DNA from 2 places in the Micromonospora sp. LOL_013 genome. Region 2 is predicted to be linked to the other one. Evidence: riboswitches for the same ligand, from Rfam matches in the RefSeq annotation. Region 2 holds a riboswitch; the other holds the start of a gene.
The links. Region 2 has a riboswitch for thiamine pyrophosphate ahead of ACFHWS_RS00565 (thiamine phosphate synthase). Riboswitches for the same ligand answer to the same signal wherever they lie in the genome.
Positions count from the first base shown of each region.

Region 1: linked by a shared signal. The riboswitch ahead of ACFHWS_RS10850 (ECF transporter S component) and the one ahead of ACFHWS_RS00565 (thiamine phosphate synthase) in region 2 are both predicted to bind thiamine pyrophosphate.

Region 1 covers NZ_JBHMIQ010000013.1:57,681-68,717, reverse strand. The annotation lists gene ACFHWS_RS10855 (ABC transporter ATP-binding protein) at 1-814, opposite strand, end outside; gene ACFHWS_RS10850 (ECF transporter S component) at 837-1,436, opposite strand; TPP riboswitch at 1,433-1,538, opposite strand; gene ACFHWS_RS10845 (permease) at 1,751-2,767, shown strand; gene ACFHWS_RS10840 (TIGR03943 family putative permease subunit) at 2,764-3,543, shown strand; gene ACFHWS_RS10835 (DUF6328 family protein) at 3,623-4,168, shown strand; gene ACFHWS_RS10830 (Fur family transcriptional regulator) at 4,420-4,860, opposite strand; gene ACFHWS_RS10825 (ArsR/SmtB family transcription factor) at 4,908-5,201, opposite strand; gene ACFHWS_RS10820 (metal ABC transporter permease) at 5,286-6,203, opposite strand; gene ACFHWS_RS10815 (metal ABC transporter ATP-binding protein) at 6,200-6,961, opposite strand; gene ACFHWS_RS10810 (metal ABC transporter substrate-binding protein) at 6,958-7,974, opposite strand; gene ACFHWS_RS10805 (DUF6703 family protein) at 8,063-8,320, opposite strand; gene ACFHWS_RS10800 (antibiotic biosynthesis monooxygenase family protein) at 8,352-8,693, shown strand; gene ACFHWS_RS10795 (hypothetical protein) at 8,941-9,432, shown strand; gene ACFHWS_RS10790 (glycine--tRNA ligase) at 9,503-10,882, shown strand; gene dusB (tRNA dihydrouridine synthase DusB) at 10,933-11,037, shown strand, end outside.
Region 2 covers NZ_JBHMIQ010000001.1:96,857-107,893, forward strand. The annotation lists gene ACFHWS_RS00530 (ABC-F family ATP-binding cassette domain-containing protein) at 1-852, shown strand, start outside; gene ACFHWS_RS00535 (aldo/keto reductase) at 881-1,861, shown strand; gene ACFHWS_RS00540 (helix-turn-helix domain-containing protein) at 2,243-3,118, shown strand; gene ACFHWS_RS00545 (DUF397 domain-containing protein) at 3,115-3,315, shown strand; gene ACFHWS_RS00550 (GNAT family N-acetyltransferase) at 3,338-4,186, shown strand; gene ACFHWS_RS00555 (hypothetical protein) at 4,176-4,346, opposite strand; gene ACFHWS_RS00560 (asparagine synthase-related protein) at 4,612-5,352, opposite strand; TPP riboswitch at 5,887-5,998, shown strand; gene ACFHWS_RS00565 (thiamine phosphate synthase) at 5,993-6,667, shown strand; gene thiO (glycine oxidase ThiO) at 6,664-7,827, shown strand; gene thiS (sulfur carrier protein ThiS) at 7,818-8,018, shown strand; gene ACFHWS_RS00580 (thiazole synthase) at 8,024-8,794, shown strand; gene ACFHWS_RS00585 (thiamine phosphate synthase) at 8,791-9,387, shown strand; gene thiD (bifunctional hydroxymethylpyrimidine kinase/phosphomethylpyrimidine kinase) at 9,429-10,268, shown strand; gene thiC (phosphomethylpyrimidine synthase ThiC) at 10,268-11,037, shown strand, end outside.

The DNA of each region.
Region 1 (11,037 bases), on a different contig from region 2:
GGGGCACCAGCCCGACCCGGTCGGCGATCAGCAGCGGCTCACCGGCCCGGGCAGGGAAACCACCGCGCTGCGGCAGCGGCTGATCGGGCACCCAGACACCGTCGGCGGCCAGTTGCCCGCCGTACCGGTCGAAGACCTCGTCCGGCTCGCCGTCAGCCCGCACCCCGCCCCCGGCGGACAGCACCACCACCCGGTCGACCAGCGGCAGCGCCTGCGCCACCCGGTGCTCGACGATCACCAGTGTGGTGTCCCGGTCCCCGTCGAGCGCCCCGGCGACGGCGTTGCGGACCAGGTCGGCGCCGGCCGGGTCCAGGTTGGCGGTCGGTTCGTCCAGCAGCAGCAGACCCGGCCGCAGGGCGAGCGCCCCGGCCAGGGCCAGTCGCTGCTGCTCGCCGCCGGACAACGCGACCGTCGGCCGGTCCCGGCCGTACCGGAAGCCGACCCGGGCCAGCGCGGCGTCCACCCGCGGCCAGATCTGCTCGGCCGGCACCCCCCGGTTCTCCAGACCGAACGCCACGTCGTCGCCGCTGCGCGCCATCACCAGCTGGGTCTGCGGATCCTGGAAGACAATGCCGACCCGCTCGCGGGCCTTGCGCGGGTCGAGCCCGTCGACGGTGACGGTGCCGGCCTGCTCGCCCGAGTCAGCCGGCAGCACCCCGGCGATCGCCGCCAGCAGCGTGCTCTTGCCGGCCCCCGACGGCCCGAGCAGCAGGACCCGTTCACCGGCGTCAACGCTCAGGTCGACGTCACGGACCGCCCAGGCCCGGCGGCCGGCGTGTCGCCAGCCGAACCCGCGCAGCTCCAGCCGGCTCACGACCCGCACGGTCGCGGCCGGGTCACACCGTGGTGCGGTCGCGGCCGGAGGGGAACCGGTCGAGCACCCCGGTGCGGGCCAGGGCCCGGGTCAGCGCCACGCTGCCGGCACCGGCCAGCACGATCGCGCTGACCACGGTGACGATGAAGATCGGAATCCGGAAACTGACCAGGTCGTACGGCGCGTAGTAGCGGATCTGGTCGAAGATCGCCGCGCCGAGCCCGGCGGCCGCACCGGCGGCCAGCGCCACCGGCAGCCGGAACGAGCGGTACGCCACCGCCAGGAACACCAGCTCGGCACCGACCCCCTGGGCCAGCCCCTGCACGATCACCACGGCGCCCCACTGGCTGCCCAACGCCGCCGAGACGACCGCGGCGACCAGCTCGCAGAACAGCGCGGCCCCCGGCTTGCGGATCACCAGTGCGCCGAGCACGGCCGGCACCAGCCATACCCCGTACAGCACCGCCTGAGCGGGCGGGAAGAAGGTGAACGCGGCCTCGGTAGCGGCCCAGATCAACCCCCACAGCCAGAAGACCACCCCGAACGCGACGGCGATCACCGAGGCGACCACGATGTCGACGGTCCGCCAGCTGCGGTCGGCGGGCAAAGATTGCTGCGTCATACGTCGCTCCAACTCCCTGCGCTGGCATTACCCAGATCAGGTTCGAGGGTCTGCGGGACTCCCCGCACTCTCAGCGCTGTGTGCGCTCCCCTGTGGGACATCAGGTTGTGCCACCGACGCTAGCACCGGCGGCACCGCACCGACAGTGGGCGCGTCCCGGTGTGGTGGCGGGCACCCCTGCGCGGGTTATCGTGAACTGCCCGCCTTCACACCAGCGAGGGGACCAGCCCGCCGTGACCGCTGCCGATCGCACCGCGACGCGTCGGACGCGCCCAGGCGACGACATCGACTGGGCCGCACCGGCCGACGACGACCTGCCCGGGTCCGGCGGCGGCGCCGGACCGCCCGGCGGCCCGCGTCCGCCCCGACGCCGGCTGTTCGGTGACCGGGTCGGCTCAGTGGAGGTGCTCGCCTTCCTGCTGATCGGGCTGGTGATCTTCCGCGAGCCGTTGGCCAACCTGATCTCCGACCCCCGGCTGCAGACCTGGACCACGGTCTTCGTGTCGGTGATGGTTCAGGCGATGCCGTTCCTGGTCTTCGGGGTGGGGCTCTCTGCGGTGATCGCAGTCTTCGTACCCAGGTCGTTCTGGGCGAAGGCGTTGCCGAAACACCCGGCGCTGGCGGTGCCGGTGGCCAGCGCCGCCGGGGTGGTGCTGCCCGGCTGCGAGTGCGGTTCGGTGCCGATCGCCGGGTCGCTGATCCGTCGGGGCGTCGCGCCGGCTGCCGCGCTGGCCTTCCTGCTCGCCGCTCCGGCGATCAACCCGATCGTGCTGGTGGCCACGGCGGTTGCCTTCCCGAACAACCCCGAGATGGTCGTCGGTCGAGGTGTCGCCAGCCTGCTCGTCGCGGTCGTGATGGGCTGGCTGTGGCTGCGGCTGGGTCGCACCGATTGGATTCGCCTGCCGCGCCGGCCCGACCTGGACGACCTGTCCCGGGCGCGGGCGTTCTGGGCGGCGGTCCGGCACGACATCATGCACGCCGGCGGTTTCCTGGTCATCGGCGCGATGGCCGCCGCCAGCATCAACGTGCTGGTGCCGGAGCGCTGGCTGCAGACCCTCGCAGACAACCCGGTGCTGTCCATTCTGGCGCTCGCCGTACTCGCCGTGCTGTTGTCGATCTGCTCGGAGGCGGACGCCTTCGTCGCGGCCTCGCTGTCGCAGTTCTCGCTCACCTCACGGCTGGTCTTCCTGGTCGTCGGCCCGATGGTCGACCTGAAACTTGTCTCGATGCAGGCCGGCACGTTCGGGCGCAGATTCGCGTACCGGTTCGCTCCGGCGACATTCCTGATCGCCATCGTGGTGGCGGTCGCGGTGGGGACGGTGCTGTTGTGAACAAACAGGCTCAAGGCGTGGTGCTGCTGCTCCTCGGCGGCGCGGTGGTACGGGCCAGCGTCACCGACATGTACCTGCGGTACGTCAAGGAGGCGCTGCAACCGTTCCTGATCGCCGCCGGCCTGCTGCTGATCGTCGCAGCGGTCATGACGCTCTGGCACGACCTGCGGCGTCGGTCGACACCGGCCCCTGCCGTCGGCGTACATGCCGGGCACGGCCACGCCGTCGACGACGGGCACGGTTGCTCCGCCGACGACGGCCACGGCCACGCCCATCACGAGCCGAGGGTGGGCTGGCTGCTGATCCTGCCGGTGCTCGGGCTGCTACTGGTCGCCCCGCCGGCGCTGGGTTCGTACGCCGTCGCGCAGGCCGGCACCGCGTTGAGCAGCGAGCAGGCATCGTCGGATTATCCGCCGCTGCCGGACGGCGATCCGGCCGAGATCAGCGTGCTCGACTACGCCTCCCGGGCGATCTTCGACGAGGGCCGGTCGCTGGACGGGCGCGACGTACGGCTCACCGGCTTCGTCACCGACGGCCCGGACGGTGAGCCGATGCTGGCCCGGATCGTGCTCTCCTGCTGTGCCGCCGACGGCCGGCCGATCAAGGTCGGGATGGACGGCAGCGCCCCGACCGGGCTGCCGGCGGACACCTGGATCGCGGTGGTCGGCCGGTACAGCGACCGGATCGGCACCGACCCGGTGAACGGGGCCAGCATCCCCTATCTGGCGGTCGAGTCGTGGCAGCAGATCGACGCCCCCCGGCAGCAGTACGAGTAGAGGTTTCCCGCCGTGGCGTCCGGGGCACGTTGCTGACCGCCAGTTGAGCGTGGGCGGTCCGGCAGGAGGACGAGCGGACGTGGACCGGGAGACTGAGAAGGAACGCTGGCAGCGCAACTTTTCCGATCTGCTACAGGAGCTGAGGGTCGCCCAGACCGGGGTGCAGATCCTCTTCGCGTTCCTGCTGACCCTGCCGTTCAGCAGCGGGTTCCCCGACACGAACGGGTTTCAACGGGACGTGTACGTGGTGGCGCTGCTGGCGGCGGCGGCCGCCGCAGCGTTGATCATTTCGCCGGTGGCGTTCCACCGGGCGCTCTTCCGGCGTGGCCGTAAGCCGGAGCAGGTCCGGTTCGCCCACCGGATGGCCAGCGGGGGTCTCAGCCTGATGCTGGTCGCCATGGTCAGCTCGGTGCTGCTGGTCACCGACTTCATCCTGTCCCGACCGGTCGCGTTCGTGCTCAGCGGTCTCACCGGGGTATGGTTCCTGATCTTCTGGGTCGCCCTGCCCTTCGTACACCGTGGTTGGCTGGACGGCGACGAGGATGAGGACGAGGACGGTGGTGCCGACGGTGGTGCGGGTGGCGACCGTGGTGCGGGTGGCGGCCGGTCAGCGCCGGCCACGTAGGCCCAACGCCCGCAGCTCCAGTTCCGCCAACGCCTCGGTGGCCGCCGATGGTGCCGAGCGGGCGGGTGGCCAGCGCCAGGGCCAGCTCGCCGACCCGGTCCTGCAGCCAGCTGGCGGCGCGGATCCACAGGTAGACCCGAAACGACGACGATCAGGTCGGTGGCGAGTTGCCGGGCGGCGCGCGGAAACGGTCGGCGTAGATCTGCATGCGCACAGCGTGCCGTACGAGGACCGGAATCGCGCGGGCGCGGTCACGTCGTAGGGGTACGCCGGGCGGCGCATTTCGGGCAGGTCCCGAAGATCTCCATGGTGTGGCTGACCCCGACGTAGCCGTGCTGGGCCGCGATCCGTTCCGCCCAGTTTTCCACCGCCGGCCCGGCCACCTCGACCGCGCTTCCGCACGAGCGACAGACCAGATGGTGGTGGTGGCCCTGGCTGCACCGCCGGTACAGGTGCTCGCCGCCGGGCGGGCGCATCACGTCGACCTCGCCGGAGTCGGCCAGCCCTTGCAACGTCCGGTAGACCGTGGTCAGACCGACCCGGTCGCCCCGCTGGCGCAGCATGGCGTGCAGCTCCTGGGCGCTGTGGAAGCCGGCGAGCTCGTCGAGGATGGCGCTGACCGCGCTGCGTTGCCGGGTGTTGCGCACCGTCGAGGGCTCCGCGGTGCCGGGTGTGGTGTCTCCAGTCCTCATTCAGGGCCTCCGGGACGTGTTCTGCCCGGGCCAGTGCCGGCGGCTGCTCACCGGACCTCCCGGGCATGACTGACAGCGTCCGCTACGATGTGCGCGACGTGTTCGTCGACCAGCGCGTAAGCGATCTCCCGGCCACGCCGGGAGCCGTGCACCACGCCCGCGCCCCGCAGCACCCGCAGATGCTGGGACACCAGCGGCTGCGGCGCGCCGAGCTTCTGCACGAGTTCGTGGACACATCGCTCACCCTGGGCGAGCTCGGTCACGATGGCCACCCGCAGCGGGGCAGAGAGTGCGCGCAGCAACTCGCTGGCGCTCTCGTACCCGTCGTAGCCGTTGGCCATCGTCACCCCGCAACGGTAACCAATACCGGAGCCGGATCGGCAGGCAGGCGGCTCAGCGGTGCTCGTCGCCGGGTCTGTACCAGGTCAGACGGGACGATCCGGGACCATCTCGGCGGGACAGTCCAGGACCACCTCGGGCGGTTCGACCTCGCGGGGCTGCCGGCGGTGGACGGCCAGCGTGCCGGCCCGGCGGCGCAGCCGCCGCCACGTCCCGGCGCCGACGGCGGTGGCCGCGAAGGCAGCGATCGCCAGGATCACGATGGTCGCGCCCATCGCGGTGTCGGCGGTGCCGGCCAGCCACACCCCGCAGCCGGCGGAGGCCGTACCGATGATCATCGCCATCGCCATGGTGCTGCGGAAGCCCCGAGTGATCTGCTGGGCGGTCGCCACCGGGACCACCATCAGCGCGCTGACCAGCAGCAGGCCGACCGCCCGCATGGCGATGGTGACGGTCACCGCGGTGGTCACCGCGATCAGCAGGTTGAGGGTGCGCACCGGCAGGCCGGAGACCCGGGCGTACTCCTCGTCGTGGCAGATGGCGAACAGCGCCGGCCGCAGCAGCAGCATCGCGGTCAGCACGACCGCGGCGAGCACCACGATCACCCACAGGTCCTCGACGGAGGCGGTGGTGAGCGAGCCGAAGAGGTACGCCATCAGGTTGGCGTTGCTGCGGTCTCCGGCCAGCCCGACCAGCATCACCCCACCGGCGATGCCGCCGTAGAAGAGCAGCGCCAGCGCCATGTCACCGGAGGTACGCCCGCGTTCGCGCAGCAGCTCGATGGCGACCGCCCCGACCGCGGCAGCGATCACGGCGGTGAGCACCGGGGACCGGTCCAGCAGCAGACCGACGCCGACGCCGGTCAGCGCCACGTGGCCGACGCCGTCGCCGATCAACGACATCCGACGCTGCACCAGGTAGATGCCGAGGGCCGGGGCGGCCAGGCCGATGACCAGGGCCCCGATCAGTGCCCGGATCATGAACTCGTACTGGAAGATGCTCATGCGCTCCACATCCGGGACGGTTCCACCGAAGCATGCGGATGGACGTGGTCGTGTCCCGGGTCCGCGTGGTGGCCGGCCGGCGCGGGCACCGGGCCGTCGTGCACCACCTCGCCGTGGTGCAGCACCACGGCCCGGTCGATCAGCGGTTGCAGCGGACCGAGCTCGTGGGCGACGAGGAGCACCGTACCGTTGCCGGCCACGAACGCGCCGAGCGCCCGGGCGAACGCCTCCTGGCTGGCCGCGTCGACCCCGGCGGTGGGTTCGTCGAGCACCAGCAGCTCCGGTTCGCCGGCCAGCGCGCGGGCGATCAGCGTGCGTTGCTGCTGCCCGCCGGAGAGCGTGGCCACCGGATCCCGGGACCGGTCGGCGAGGCCGACGGCGGTCAGCGCCGCGGCGACAGCGGTGCGGTCGGCGGCGCCGGGCGGCCGCAGTACGCCGCGGCGGGCCAGTCGGCCGGAGGCGACCACCTCGCCCACGGTGGCCGGTACGCCGCTGCCGGCACCGAGCCGTTGTGGGACGTAGCCGATCCGGTGCCACTGCCGGAACCGTCCGGCCGGCACCCCGAACAGGTGCACCGAGCCGCCGCGCAGCGGCACCAGCCCGAGCGCGGCGCGGATCAGGGTCGACTTGCCGGAGCCGTTGGCGCCCAGCAGCGCGACGACCTCACCGCTGGTCACGGTGAGGTCGACGGAGCGAAGTACGGTGCGGTTGTCGTAGCCGACCGCTCCGCGCGATACCTGGACGACGCTGGTGGTCACGAACACCCCAGGGCGTCGGTCAGATTGTTCAGATTGTCGTGCATCACCGAAAAATAGTCCCCGTCGGCGTCCGGCTGCAGTCCCTCGATCGGATCGAGCACCGCAGTCTCGGCGCCGGTCTCGTCAGCGATGGTCTCGGCGACGCTCGGGCTGACCAGGGTCTCGAAGAAGATCGTCGTCGCCTGGTGCTCCCGGGCCTCCTCGATCACCTCTGCGAGGCGCTGCGGGGTCGGCTCGTCCTCCGGGCTCAACCCGGTGATTGCGATCTGGTCGAGCTGGTAGCGGACGGTCAGGTAGCCGAAGGCGGCGTGGCTGGTGATGATTTCCCGGCGCTCGCAGTCGGCCAGCCGCTCGGTGTACTCGGCGTCCAGGGTTTCCAACTCGGTGCGCAGCGCGGCGGCGCGGGCGGTGAAGTCGTCGGCGTGGTCCGGGTCGACGGCGGCGAGACGCTCGGCCAGCGCGTCACCGACGGTGGCGAACCGGGTGGGGTCCAGCCACAGGTGCGGGTCCTTCGCGCCGGTCTCGTCGGCGTGGTCGTCCGCCTCGTTCTCGGCGTGCTCGTCTTCGTCGGCGTGCTCGTCTTCGTCGGCGTGGTCGTCCTCGCCGTCGTGGTCGTGGCTGTGCCCACCGTCCGTGGCGTCCAGCAGCGGCTCGACCTCCACCACATCGAAGGCGTGGTCGCCAGCCTCCTGCTCCACCGCGTCATCGACGGCGGGCTGAAAGCCACTCAGGTAGACGACCAGGTCGGCGTCGCTGACCTCGCCGACCTGCCGAGGGCTGAGCTCCAGGTCGTGCGGCTCCGCTCCGGGGGGCGCGAGACCGGTCACCGTGACGGCGTCGCCGCCGATCCGTTCGGCCAGGAACTGCAAGGGGTAGAAGGCGGCGACCACGTCGACCGTGGTGTCGTCGGCGGACCCGTCGCCGCCGTCCTGGGCACAGGCGGCGGTGCCGCCCAGGGCCAGCAGGGCACCTGCGGTGGTGGCGACGGTACGGCGGAAGAGGTGGCTGTGCATCAGGCAACTGTCCGTGGCGACGATAATGATTGTCAAAAACGCATGGTTGCATGATTCGCTGCAGCCTGCGGCGAGCGGGCTGAACCGGCTAGAACACCTTGGCGAGGGCGACCGCCACCAGCAGGGTGAGCGCTACCAGGCGAAACATGCGCCCGGCCGCCGGCACCGCCGGCCAGCTGCGACGCAGCAACCAGACCAGCCCGGCGGCCAGCACCAGCAGCGCTGTCGCGCCGACGACGCCCGGCGCGAAGAGCCCGACCAGGACGAGCACCAGGGCGGCGAGGAACGCCCCGGTCGGGCTGATCCGCCCGGGGCGCACCGGCGGCGACGGTTGCGTAGGCTGCATCCGACCGACTCTAGTCAGGAGGGGACGCGACGTGCTGGTGGTCAACCGGTTCACCGTGCCGGAGGCGGACACGCCCGGCTTCGTCGATCGCGCCCGGGCCGCGCTGCGAGCCCTGGCCGGTCGCCCGGGGTACCGGCGCGGCGCACTGACCCGGGCGCTGGAGGACCCGCACCGCTGGTGCCTGGTCACCGAATGGGAGTCGGTGGGCACCTACCGGCGGGCGCTCGGCTCCTTCGAGGTGAAGGTGGACGCGACGCCGCTGCTCGCCGAATCGCTCGACGAGCCGTCCGCGTACGAGGAGCTGGTCACCGCCGGGCCTGGAGAAGAACCCGCAGCCCACAGCAGTGACCGGGCGGCGGAGCCGGGACGGTGAGCCGGCGGGCACTACCCTTTGCCTCATGACCGATCCCGGACCGGCGCAGCCGCGCCCGCCGTCCGCCGTGCCCGACGAGGCGTCCCCGTGGCAGGCACCCTCGCCGTGGGCGCCGCCGGACCGCCAGCCGCCGCCGCAGCCTGCTGCGACCGGACAGTCTGAGGCCGCACCGGACGACACGCCGGCTGCCGGCCCGGCAACCCCGGTGCCCGGCCCGGTGACCTCGGCTGCCAACCCGGTGACTCCGGTGCCCGGTCCGACCTACCCGGTGCCGGCTGGTCCAGGAGTCGCGCCGCCGTTCGCCGCTCCGCCGGCCGAAGGCCGTACCGCGCGGGTCTGGATCGGGCTGGGCGTCGCGGCGCTCGCGCTGCTGCTGTGCTGTGGCGGTGGCACCGTCGCGTTGGTCGGACTCATCGTCACTGGCGCCGAAGCGATCGACGAACAGGCCCGGATCGCGGTCGGCGACTACTTCGAGGCGGTGAGCCAGCAGGACTTCGACGCTGCGTACGCCATGCTCTGCGCCGAGGCGCAGCGCCGCGAGTCGGCCAGTGAATTCGCCCGACGACTCGCCACGGAGCCGGAGATCACCGGCTACGAGGTCGGTCAGGTCTCGGTCACCAGCCGGATCGTCGTACCGGTGGAGGTCGACTACGCCCGAGGCGGCGGCGACACCCTGCGAGTGTCGCTCAACCAGGACACCGGCACCGGTGAGCTAGAGGTCTGCGGCGTCGAGGGGTAGCCTCCGAACATCTGCCAGATCAGCCCGTCCGCACATCCCCGCCGGCCGCCAGCCGGTGTAGGAGCAGCGCATGCCAGCCGACCGCATCGACGCCGTGGCCAGTCTCGCCCACCGGCGTGGTTTCGCGTTCCCGTCTGGTGAGGTCTACGGTGGCCAGCCGGTCGCCTGGGACTACGGGCCACTCGGTGTGGAGCTCAAGGAGCATGTCCGCCGGCAGTGGTGGCGCACGGTGGTGCAGCACCGCGACGATGTCGTCGGCCTCGACGCGGCGGTCATCCAGGCGAGGCCGGTGTTCACCGCGTCCGGCCTGCTCGACACCTACACCCAGACCCGGGTCCGGTGCCGGGCCTGCGACCTCACCCAACCGCTGGACCGGATCGTCGAGGCGTCCACCGTACGCCGGGAACAGCCGGCTGCCGCACTCGCCGAGCTCGCCTGTCCGAGCTGCGGCAGCCGGGGCAGCCTCACCGACCCGCAGCAGGTCAGCGGGCTGCTCGAGGTCTCACCGGACCGTCCGGGGCCACCACCGGACCGGTACTACCTGCGGCCGGAGGCGGCACCGGGCACCTTCGTGAACTTCGCCAACGTAATGATCGCCGCCCGCAAGAAGCCGCCGTTCGGCATCGCCCAGGTCGGCCGGATCTTCCGCAACGTCGTCGGTCCCGGCGAGTTCCTGCTGCGCAGCCACGAGCGGGAGCGGATGGAGCTGGAGTACTTCGTCGAGCCCGGAAGCGACGACGACTGGCTGGGGTACTGGGCGCAGCAGCGGTGGGACTGGTACGTCGACCTGGGTCTCGCGCCACAGCAGTTGCGCCGTACCGAGGTGCCCCTCGCCGGCCTGCCGCAGCACGCCAAGCGGATCGTCGAGATCGAATTCCGGCTCGGTGGCGCCTATCAGGAATTCGTGGTGCTGGAAGGGATCACGAACCGTGCCGACTACGATCTGACCGCGCATGCCAAGCATTCCGGTGCCGACCTTTCCTATTTCGACCAGGACCGGGGCGAGCGGTGGGTGCCGTACGCGATCGAGCCGGCGGCGGACCTCACCGCGACGGTCTTCGCTCTGCTGCTGGCGGCGTACGACGAGGACGAGGCACCGAACACCAAGGGCGGCGTCGACAAGCGGACCGTACTCCGTCTCGACCCGCGGATCGCCCCGGTCAAGGTCGCGGTGCTGCCGCTGTCGCGCAACGCCGACCTCTCGCCGAAGGCACGTGACCTTGGCGCCGCGCTGCGCCGCCGCTGGATGGTCGAGTTCGACGATTCGCAGGCCATCGGTCGCCGCTACCGGCGGCAGGACGAGATCGGTACGCCGTACTGCGTCACGGTCGACTTCGAGACGCTGACCGACGACGCGGTGACCGTGCGGGACCGGGACACCATGGCGCAGCAGCGGGTGTCGCTGGACCAGGTCGAGCGGTACCTGCTGGAGCGGTTGCCGACCGGCTGACCACCGGGCCCGGGCCCGGTGCCGGGTGGGCCCGTGGAATCCTGGACGGCGTGTCTGTCACCGTGTCCCGGCCGGCCGGCGGGTCCGCGCCGGTCCTCCCGCCGCTGCCGCTCGGCCGTCACCAGGTGTGGCCACCGGTGGTCCTGGCGCCGATG
Region 2 (11,037 bases):
GAGCACGAGAAGCTGCGCGAGCTGATGCTGATGTACAAGCAGAAGGCGGCGTACAACGACGGGTTGGCCTCGCGGTACCAGGCCGCGCAGACCCGGCTGCGCAAGTTCGAGGAGGCCGGGCCGCCGCCGCTGCCGCCGAAGGACCAGTCGCTGCGGATGCGGCTGTCCGGCGGCCGCACCGGCAAACGGGCGGTGATCTGCGAGCAGCTGGAGCTGGACGGGCTGACCTACCCGTTCGACCTGGAGATTTGGTACGGCGACCGGGTCGCGGTGCTCGGCGCCAACGGCACCGGCAAGTCGCACTTCCTGCGGTTGCTGGCCAGGGGCGGCACCGACCCGGACCCGGCGGCTGGCCCGATCGCTGGCACGACGCTCGCCCCGGTGGCCCACGACGGCAAGGTCCGGCTCGGCGCCCGGGTGCGTCCCGGCCACTTCTCGCAGACCCACGACCGGCCGGAACTGCTCGACCAGGCCCTCGCCGACGTACTGTGGCGCGGCGACGACCACCGCGACGGGATGGACCGGCACGCGGCGATGGCCGTGCTGAGCCGCTACGACCTGGCCGGCCAGGGCGACCAGCGGTTCGGCACCCTCTCCGGCGGCCAGCAGGCCCGGTTCCTGGTGCTGCTGCTGGAGTTGTCCGGCGCCACCCTGCTGCTGCTCGACGAGCCGACCGACAACCTGGACCTGGCGTCGGCAGAGGCGCTGGAGGAAGGGCTGAAGGCCTTCGAGGGTACGGTGATCGCGGTCACTCACGACCGTTGGTTCAGCCGGTCCTTCGACCGGTTCGTGCTGTTCCAGGGCGACGGCGAGGTGGTCGAGGTCCCCGAGCCGGTCTGGGACGTACGCTGACCGTCGTAGGCTGGCCGGTGTGACGGAGATGATCTACCGCCGGTTGGGCGACTCGGGGCTGATGGTGTCGGCGGTCGGGCTCGGCTGCAACAACTTCGGCCGCAAGCTCGACGCCGCCGGTACCCGGGCGGTGGTCGACGCGGCGATCGACGCCGGGATCACCCTGTTCGACACCGCCGACATCTACGGCACCCCGCACGGCGGTTCCGAGGAGCAGCTCGGGGCGGCGCTGCGCGGCCGCCGCGACGACGTGGTGCTGGCCACCAAGTTCGGCATGGACATGTCCGGCCGCAACGGCGTCGACCACGGGGTACGCGGCTCGCGGCGGTACATCATGCGGGCCGTCGAGGCGTCGCTGCGTCGACTCGGCACCGACCACATCGACCTGTACCAGTTCCATGAGCCGGACCCGGTCACCCCGGTCGAGGAAACCCTGCGGGCCCTGGACGACCTGGTCCGTGCCGGCAAGGTCCGCTATGTGGGTTGCTCGAACTTCGCTGGCTGGCAGATCGCCGAGGCGGCGTGGGTCGCGCGTACCGCCGGGTTGTCACCGTTCATCAGTGCGCAGAACGAGTACAACCTGCTGGACCGGCGGGTGGAGCGGGAGGTGGTGCCGGCCTGCCGGCGCTTCGGCCTGGGGCTGCTGCCGTACTTCCCGCTCGCCGACGGGCTGCTGACCGGCAAGTACCGCCGGAGCGAGGCGCCGCCGCCGGGCAGCCGGCTGGCCGGCGAGAGCAGCCGGTACGCCGCCCGGCTCGGTGGAGCGCCGTGGGACGTCATCGAGGCCCTCGACGGGTACGCCGCGAAGCGGGATGTGCCGCTGCTCGCGGTTGCGATCGGCGGCCTGGCCGCGCAGCCGGCCGTGGCGTCGGTGATCGCCGGGGCGACCACCCCCGAGCAGGTACGGGCGAACGCCGTCGCCGGGTCGTGGCAGCCGGACGCCGCCGACCTCGCCGAACTGCGGTCGATCCTGCCGGAGCCCGCCGGCCCCGGCGGCTCGCTGAGCTGACCGGCGCTGGACCGGATCGCGCCACGGCGCCGAGGGAACCCACATTGTTGTCTCGGGGCCGTTTTGACGACAATGACGGTTCCCTCGAGCTGATTCGCGTCACCGGCCGCGCCGGGGGAGTGCCGGCACGGCTGAGCCTCCCATGATCCTGACTCCTCGGCTGGACTTCCGCCGATGATCGGGTACCTGCATTGCGTGGAGTGGAGGCCGGCTGCGGATCGCGGTGCTTCGTGCCGATTTTCAGGACAGCCGTCAGTCAATGATCAATTAGCGGTTCGGCAACGGTGTCGTGGCGTTGTGGTAGAGATATGTCCACTCGATAGTGACTGTCGTCTGTCGATCATTCAGCCGTCGGTGAGTGGCGTATCAGGAGGTGGCAACGTGCCCGCAGCATTGTTGAACTCGTCGGTGCCCCGCCGGCAGCTCGGTCGGGAGCTGCGTCGGCTGCGTGAGCGGTTGGCCGGGGTGCCGCAGACCACGGCGGCCCGGGAGTTGGAGTGGTCGGCGACCAAGCTGCTGCGGATGGAGCGCGGTGAGGTGCCGATCCGCGCCGAGGATGTGGTGCTGCTCTGCGAGCTGTACGGCGCGGACCTGAAGACCATCGAGGCGCTGGCCGCGCTGGCCCCGAAGACCAAGGAGAAGGGCTGGTGGCACGACTACGCCAGCATCCCGTCCTGGTTCGAGCTGTTCATCGGTCTGGAGGAGGCTGCCGCCCACCTCCGCGAATTCCATACGGAGCTCGTCTCCGGCGTGCTGCAGACCCGCGAGTACGCAACTGCCGTGTTCAGCGTGAACCAGTACGAAGTGCCGGCGGAGGAGATCGAGCGCAGGGTCGAGATGCGGATGCGTCGCGCGCGGTTGCTGACCCGGATGGAGCCCTACCTGCCCAGGTTCGACATCGTGCTCGACGAAGCGATCCTGCGTCGACCGATTGGCAGCGGGCAGATCATGGCCGGGCAGCTGCGTCGGCTGGCTCAGGCCGGGGAGCAGCCGAACATTTCGATCCGGGTGCTGCCGTTCAGCGCCGGGCTGCACGCCGGCCTGATGGCGCACGGTTCGTTCACTCTTCTTGATTTTCCAGAAGGGAACGAGCCGACGACTGTCTACGTGGAGGAGCTGACAGGAGCTCTGTTCCTCGATCGGCCGGATGAGGCTGAGCGGTACGCTTGGACCTTCACCGACATCGCTGGCCGGGCGCTGAGCGAGCAGGCCAGTCGTGACCTCTTCTGGCGGACCGCGAAGGAGTACGAGTCATGATCGATCTTTCCGGAGCTAGCTGGCGCAAGAGCAGCCGATCAAACAACCAGGGTCAGTGCGTCGAGGTGGCGGACGGACTGGGTGGGGTCGTCGGGGTGCGGGACTCGAAGGATCCGGCTGGTCCGGCGCTGGTGATCGCCCCGGCGAGCTGGTCGAGTTTCGTCGCCGCCGCGAGAGCTGGCACCTTCACCAGCTGACTTACTCGAGAGGAGGCTGAGGATGGCCACGTCACTGCTGACCCCGGTCACCACCGCCACCTCGGAGCTGGTCGCGTTGATCAACGGCGACCGGTTGCCCGGCCAGCCGGCCTGCACGCCGGCCATGCTGCAAGCCGCGATTGACGGAACCTCACCGGTGGACTCGGCGTGGTGGGCAGAGCTGTCCGACCTGCGTACCGAGGCGCTGGTTGACGGCACAGGCAAGCCGGTCGGCGTCATCGCCTTCGCCCGCCGTCCACGTGACCGTGCCGGGATGATCCTGTGGCTGCACGCCCGCGAGGTCCCCGCCGTCGTGCGACTGCTGCTCGATCACGCCCTGACCGAGTTGGCCGATTGCCCGACCGTGGAGGCGTTCGCCTTCGCCACCGCGCTGGGCCTCGGCCTGGAGGCGCTGCCGGTGCGGCACCGCCCGGCCACCCACACCGTCCTGACCGAATGCGGTTTCGTCGGCAGTGATCTTTGGCGGTACATGTGCCGCGACCTGCCCGCCACCGGCCTGCCGAGCTGCTCTTGCCGAGTCCGCCGGGAGGAGGACCGTCGTGTCCTGGAGGTCGAACGTGGCGGCCAGGTGGTCGCCGAGGCCACGATCGGTGACCCGGTCGACGGGGTCGGGGTGCTGTGGTGGATCGGTGTGGAACCGGCCGCCCGGGGCGAAGGGCTGGGGCCCCGCCTTCTCGGGTCCGCCCTGGACCTGCTGGCGGGACTCGGCGGACGGCAGGTGATTCTCTACGTCGACGACGATGCCCCCTCCGACGACCCGGAACGCTCGCGGGCCGCCGCCAACACGATGTATGAGCGGGCCGGCTTCACCGAGGTTGACCGGCTCTGGTCGTACCGGCTCACCCACTGAACGCGAACCCGCGCGTTGCCGCCCCGGCCAGCCACGACTCCACCGCCGTCACCATCATCCTGGTTGCCGGGTCTGTGTATGACGTGACTGCGGCGGCATCCAGCAGCCCGGCCCCGACGCACACCGGCGCGGCCAGCGGACCCATGACCGACCGGGTCAACGCAGTAGCGTAGTACCGCTTCCGGGTCGGCAGCCCAGCCCGCATGTTGTCCGGAAACAGCCCGGTCACCAAAGGCTTGATTCGATGGTAGGCGTGCCTGGGGCGCGGGTCGTAGCGTGATGCGATCGGTGCCGCCAAGCCGGCGGTGACCAGATCCGGATGCAGGAACGGCGAACCCTCCGGTACGGCGCCCGCCGCCGGTAGGAACCCGCGTGGCCAGAACGTGTCGACTCGGTCGGCCTCCGCCCACGACCGCCCCGCCTGCCTATGGCCAGCGACATGGTCGCGTACCCAACCCGCCGCCCACCTCAGTGCGTCCTGCCGGTGATGGGTCGCCAGTAACGGCGACACCGTCGGGCGACACAACCCGGGCCAGTTCGCCGCCCAGTACGCCTCGCGCCGACCAGTTGGCCGGCAGGACTCGGGCTACGACCGCCACCGCCTCCCCGAGCCGCCCGGCTGCAGTGCCGGCCATGTCCGCCAGATACCGGCGGACACCCCGCAGACCCCACCGGCCAGCGACCTGCGCTGTCGCGAACGACCCTGCCGCCAGCAACTCGTCCGCGCCGTTGCCGGAAAGTAGCACCCCACAACCGGCCGTTGCGGCGGCGGCGTTCACCCGGGCGTTGACGCGCGGCAACGCGTCGAACCTCGGCCCAAGCGGCGACCATGGAGGCACCGGTCCGGCCCCATCCGGCTCGACAACGACCAGGTCTGCCGGCAGTCCGAGATCGGCTACCAGATCCGCCGCCGCCACGGCGGTGCTGGCATCGTCGTCGTCGACCAGATCGACGGTGAACGCCACCACCCGTCGCACCTGGGCCAGTTGGCACACCGCCACCAGCACCGCCAAAGAGTCCAGCCCGCCGGAAAAGTTCACCCCGACAGCCGCAGTATCCCCGCACATCTCGGCGACGACTCGGTCAAATACCTCACCCAGGCAGTGGCCGGTAGCACGGGGCACCCGGGGCAGGTCACACCAGGTCCACGCCCTTCCACCAGCCACCCGGCGGGAACTCACCCGCCAGCCCAACCCCGGTGAACAGCCGGGCCAGCTGCCCTAACTCCACGGAAGCACCAGGGCCCGGCACAGCCAATGGATCAGCTTCCACGCGACCGGACGGGCCCCGGTACTCGGGCCGGAGCTGCCTCACCCGCGCAGCAGGTCCCGTAGACCTCGGGCCAAGTCCACCATGAACCCCAGCGGACCACGAGAGCCCTCGCCAGCAGGAGCCTTGCTGCCCTTCGTGCCCTTACCGTGTGTGCCGTCACCCGGTTGCTCTTCGCCGACATTACTACCTTCCCCATCGAAGTCGATAAGTAAACAGAACGTAACTCCGCGACTGCAAGAGGTGGAAGGTCATATCCAGTACCAGCGAAAAATGTCAGGCCGAAACGGCACGCCGAAAGATCAGCCGCGTTGCTGGCGCCCAGCTGGCGGTGAGCCTGGTCACGGCGGACAGCGGCGGGGTGGGCAGCGACCGAAGGTTGCCTCGGATTGACCCTTGGCGGATCGACGAGACCGTCGTACGGTAACAGGCAAGTAACCCACGGGAGCCCGGTGCACCGGGCTGAGAGGGAGGCTGACGCGGCCTCCGACCGTAGAACCTGATCCGGGTAATGCCGGCGCAGGGAGGAGCGTTGCCGTGCCGTCCCTTGGGCGACTGCATCTGATCACCGACACCCGACCCGGGCGCGACCCGCTCGGCGTACTGCGGGTGGCGCTCGCCGCCGCCCGCGCCGCCGACGCCACCGCCGACCTGGTCGTGCAGGTCCGCGTCGAGGACGACATGTCCGACCGGGAGGCGTACGAGCTGACCGTCCGCGCGGTCGCCGAATGCGCCGCGTACCAGGTGACCTGCCTGGTCAACGACCGGCTGCACGTCGCGCTCGCCACCGGCGCGGCCGGTGCGCACGTCGGTGCGGCGGACCTGCCGGTCGACGCCGCCCGCCGGGTGCTCGGGCCGGCCGCGATCCTCGGCGCCACAGCCCGCGACCCGGCCACCGGGCGGGCGGCGGTCGCCGCCGGGGCGACGTACCTCGGGGTCGGGCCGTGCTACGCCACCGGCACCAAGACCGGGCTGCCCGACCCGATCGGGCCGGCCGGGCTGGCCGCCGTCGCCGCTGCGGTCGACGTGCCGGTGGTGGCGATCGCCGGGATCACTGTGGACCGGGTGCCGGACCTGCTGGCCGCCGGGGCGCACGGGGTCGCGGTGGTCGGCGCGATCGCCGCAGCCGCCGACCCGGGTCGGGCCACCGCTGACCTGCTGGCAGCGGTGCGGCAGCGGCCTACCAGCACCGACAACGGAGCGCCGGCATGACGGCGACGGGCAACGGACACGCCGACAGCCGGGCTGATGTTGCGGTGGTCGGCGGCGGGCCGATCGGGATGAGCATCGCCTGGCGGTGCGCCCAGCGTCGGCTGCGTACCGTGCTCTACGACCCGGCACCCGGATCCGGGGCGTCCTCGGTGGCAGCCGGGATGCTCGCCCCGGTCGCCGAGTCGCACTTCGGCGAGGCTGAGCTGACCCGGCTGCTGGTCGAATCGGCGGCCCGCTGGCCGGCGTTCGCCGCCGAGCTGACCGCCGTCACCGGCCAGGATATCGGTTACCGCACCGCCGGCACACTGGTCGTCACGCTGACCGGCGACGACCGACGCGAGGCGGATCGCCTCTGGGCGTACCAGCAGAGTCTGGACCTGCCGATCACGCTGCTGCGCGCCACGGCGCTGCGCGAGCGCGAACCGGCGTTGGCGCCGAGGGTGCGCGGCGGCGCGCTGATGCCCGACGACCACCAGGTCGACCCGCGTCGGCTGGTCGCGGCGTTGGACACCGCGTTGGACCGGGCCGGGGTGACCGTCGTCCCGCAGCCGGTCACCGATCTTTCCGCACTGGACGCGCGGGTCGTCGTTGTCGCGGCCGGCTGTGGATCGGCGGCGCTGACCGGGCTGCCGGTCCGCCCGGTGAAAGGCCAGATTCTGCGGCTGCGGGCACCCGCCGGCGCCGTCGGGTTCCGGCATGTGATCCGGGGGTACGCCGACGGCCGGCACGTCTACCTGGTGCCCCGTGCCGACGGTGAGGTGGTCGTCGGCGCCACCGTCGAGGAGCGCGGCGACACCACCGTCACCGCCGGAGCGGTGCTGGAGTTGCTGCGCGCCGCCGCCGATCTGCTGCCGGAGATCGCCGAGTACGAGCTGCTCGAGGCGCAGGCGGCGGCCCGGCCCGGCACCCCGGACAACGCGCCGCTGCTCGGCTGGCACCAGCAGCCCGACGTCAACTCGGCCGGCGGCACCGCAGGCCGGGAAGCGCTGGTGGCGACCGGGCACCACCGGCACGGCATCGTGCTGACCCCGGTGACCGCCGACCTGATCGCCGATTTGGCGGCCGGGGGCGACCCGGATCCGGCGCTGGCGCCGTTCCAGCCGGCCCGGTTCACCGCCGCGACCAGCGAGATCGCGAGGGAGGAGCAGCCGTGGAGTTGATCGTCAACGGGGCACCGATGACCGCGCCGACCGGGACCGTGCTGGCCGACGTCGTCCGGGCGGTCACCGACCGGGCACGCGGCGTCGCCGTCGCCGTCAACGGTGAGGTGGTGCCGCGCAGCGGCTGGTCGGCCGAGCAGCTGTGCGACGGCGACCGGGTCGAGGTGCTGATCGCGGCGCAGGGCGGGTGAGCCGGATGCCGTTCAGCGTCGCCGGGCACAGTTTCGACTCCCGGCTGATCCTCGGCACCGGCGGTGCCGCCAACCTGCACATCCTCGAGCAGGCGATCGCGGCCAGCGGCACCGGCCTGGTCACGGTCGCGCTGCGCCGGGTGGACAGCGCCGCCACCATGCACGGCGGGCTGCTCGATCTGCTGGATCGCTGCGGCGTACGGCTGCTGCCGAACACCGCCGGCTGCTACACGGCCACCGAGGCGGTCAAGGTCGCCCACCTGGCCCGCGAGGCGTTCGACACCGACTGGGTGAAGCTGGAGGTCATCGGCGACGAACGGACCCTGCTGCCGGACGGCGCCGAGCTGCTGCGCGCCGCCGAGCAGCTGGTCGACGACGGGTTCACCGTGCTGCCGTACACCACCGACGATCCGGTGCTGGCCCGCCGGCTGGCCGACGCCGGCTGCGCGGCGGTGATGCCGGCCGGTGCGCCGATCGGCTCCGGGCTGGGCATCCTCAACCCGCACCACATTCGACTGATCCGTCAGTCAGTGGACATCCCGGTGGTGCTGGACGCGGGGGTCGGCACTGCCTCCGACGCCGCGCTCGCGATGGAACTCGGCTGCGACGCGGTGCTGCTGGCCAGCGCGGTCACCCGGGCCGCCGACCCGGTCGCGATGGCCACCGCCATGCGGTACGCCATCGACGCAGGCCGGCTGGCGGCGCGCGCCGGGCGGATCCCGAAGCGTTTCCACGCCCTGGCATCCACTTCGGACGAGGGGCGACCCGAACTGTGAACGGGATATTGTTGCTCACCGATCGCCGGCAGACTGCCCGGCCGCTGTCGGAGGTGGTCGCGGCGGCGGTTGCCGGCGGGCTCCGACAGGTGGTGCTGCGGGAACGCGACCTGCCCCGGGCCGAACGCGCCGCGTTGGCCGACCGGCTGCGCGGCATCCTCGCCCCGGTCGGCGGGACGTTGATCGTCGCCGGCCCCGACCCGTTGGATGGTGACGCGGTGCATCTGAGCGCCGCCGGACCGTACCCGCCACCGGCGTTCGGGCTGGTCGGCCGATCCTGCCACGACGAGGCTGAGCTCAGCCGACTGACCACGGAGGACTACCTGACGGTGTCGCCGGTCTTCGTGACCGCGTCCAAGCCCGGGTACGGACCGCCGCTGGGCCCGGCCGGGCTGGCCCGCCTGGTCCGAGTGGCCGCCGGCCGGCCGGTGATCGCCCTCGCCGGGGTGACTACGGCGGAGCAGGTTGCCACCTGTCGAGCGGCCGGAGCCGCCGGGGTGGCGGTGATGGGCGCGGTGATGCGCGCCGCCGACCCGGCGGCCGTCGTGGCGGAGTTGGTCGCGGCGGCCGCACCGGCCGAGGTGAGCAGCTGATGCCCGGCGGCCGAGGTGAGCAGCTGAGGCCCGTCGACCGGATCACCCCGGTGGTGGCGATGACGATCGCCGGCTCCGATTCCGGCGGCGGCGCCGGCATCCAGGCGGACCTGAAGGTCTTCGCCGCGCTCGGCGTCTACGGCACCAGCGCGATCACTGCGGTAACCGCGCAGAACACCACCGGCGTCACCAGCGTCCATCAATTGCCGGCAGCGCAGGTGCTCGCCCAGATCGAGGCGGTCCGCGCCGACCTGCCGGTGCGCGCGGTGAAGACCGGCATGCTCGGTACGGCCCGGATCGCCGGGGCGGTCGCCGCGCTGGCCCGAGCCGGGGAGCTGCCGAACCTGGTGGTCGATCCGGTGCTGGTCTCAACCAGCGGGCACCGGCTCGGTGTGGTCGGCGCGGTCGAGCGGCTGCTGCCGTACGCCCTGGTCGCGACACCGAACCGGGCGGAGGCCTCGGCGTTGGTCGGCTGGCCGGTGCGGACCGTCGACGAGATGGCCCGGGCGGCTGCGGAGCTGGCCGCCGGCGGACCGAGGTTCGTGGTGGTGACCGGTGGCGACCCGGACAGTACGTCGACCGACCCGGCCTCGGCCGACGCGCTCGCGGCGGCGGACCCGGCGGTCGACGTCGTCGGCACCGCCGTCGACGGCTGGCGGCTGGCCGGCGAGCGGCACGAAACCGGCAACACGCACGGCACCGGGTGCAGTTTCGCGGCGGCGGTGGCTGCCCGGCTGGCGCTCGGCGACGACGTACCAGCTGCGTTGGTCTTCGCCAAGGAGTATGTCGCGCGGGCGCTCGACGGCGCCCGGCACTGGCGGTTGGGCTCCGGTCACGGACCGATAGACCATTTCGGCAACTACCTGAAGGAGGCCCGCTGATGCAGGCTCGGCGCAAGGTGTACGTGCAAGGACCGCGACCGGACATCCAGGTGCCGTTCGCGGAGGTGACCCTTACCGGCGACAACCCGCCGGTCCGGCTCTACGACACGTCGGGTCCGGGGTCGGACCCGCAGGTCGGGCTGGCCGCGCTGCGCGGGCGGTGGATCGCCGAGCGCGGCGACGTCGCCCCGGTGCGCGGTGCCGGCACCCCGGTGGCCGGGGCCCACGGGCGTCGGCCCACCCAGTTGGCGTACGCCCGGGCCGGGACCGTCACCCCGGAGATGGAGTTCGTCGCGCTGCGGGAGAACCTTCCGGCCGAGGTGGTACGGGAGGAAATCGCCGCCGGACGCGCGGTGCTGCCGGCCAACGTCAACCACCCGGAGTCCGAGCCAATGATCATCGGTGGTCGGTTTCTGGTGAAGGTGAACGCCAACATCGGCACCTCGGCGGTCTCGTCGTCGGTGGCCGAGGAGGTGGAGAAGCTGACCTGGGCCACCAGGTGGGGCGCGGACACGGTGATGGACCTGTCCACCGGCAAGGGGATCCACGAGACCCGCGAGGCGATCGTGCGCAACTCGGCGGTGCCGATCGGCACGGTGCCGATCTACCAGGCGTTGGAGAAGGTCGGTGGGGATCCGGTCAAGCTGAGCTGGGACGTGTTCCAGGAAACCGTGATCGAGCAGGCTGAGCAGGGCGTCGACTACATGACGGTGCATGCCGGGGTGCTGCTGCCGTACGTGCCGTTGGCGGTCGACCGAGTCACCGGGAT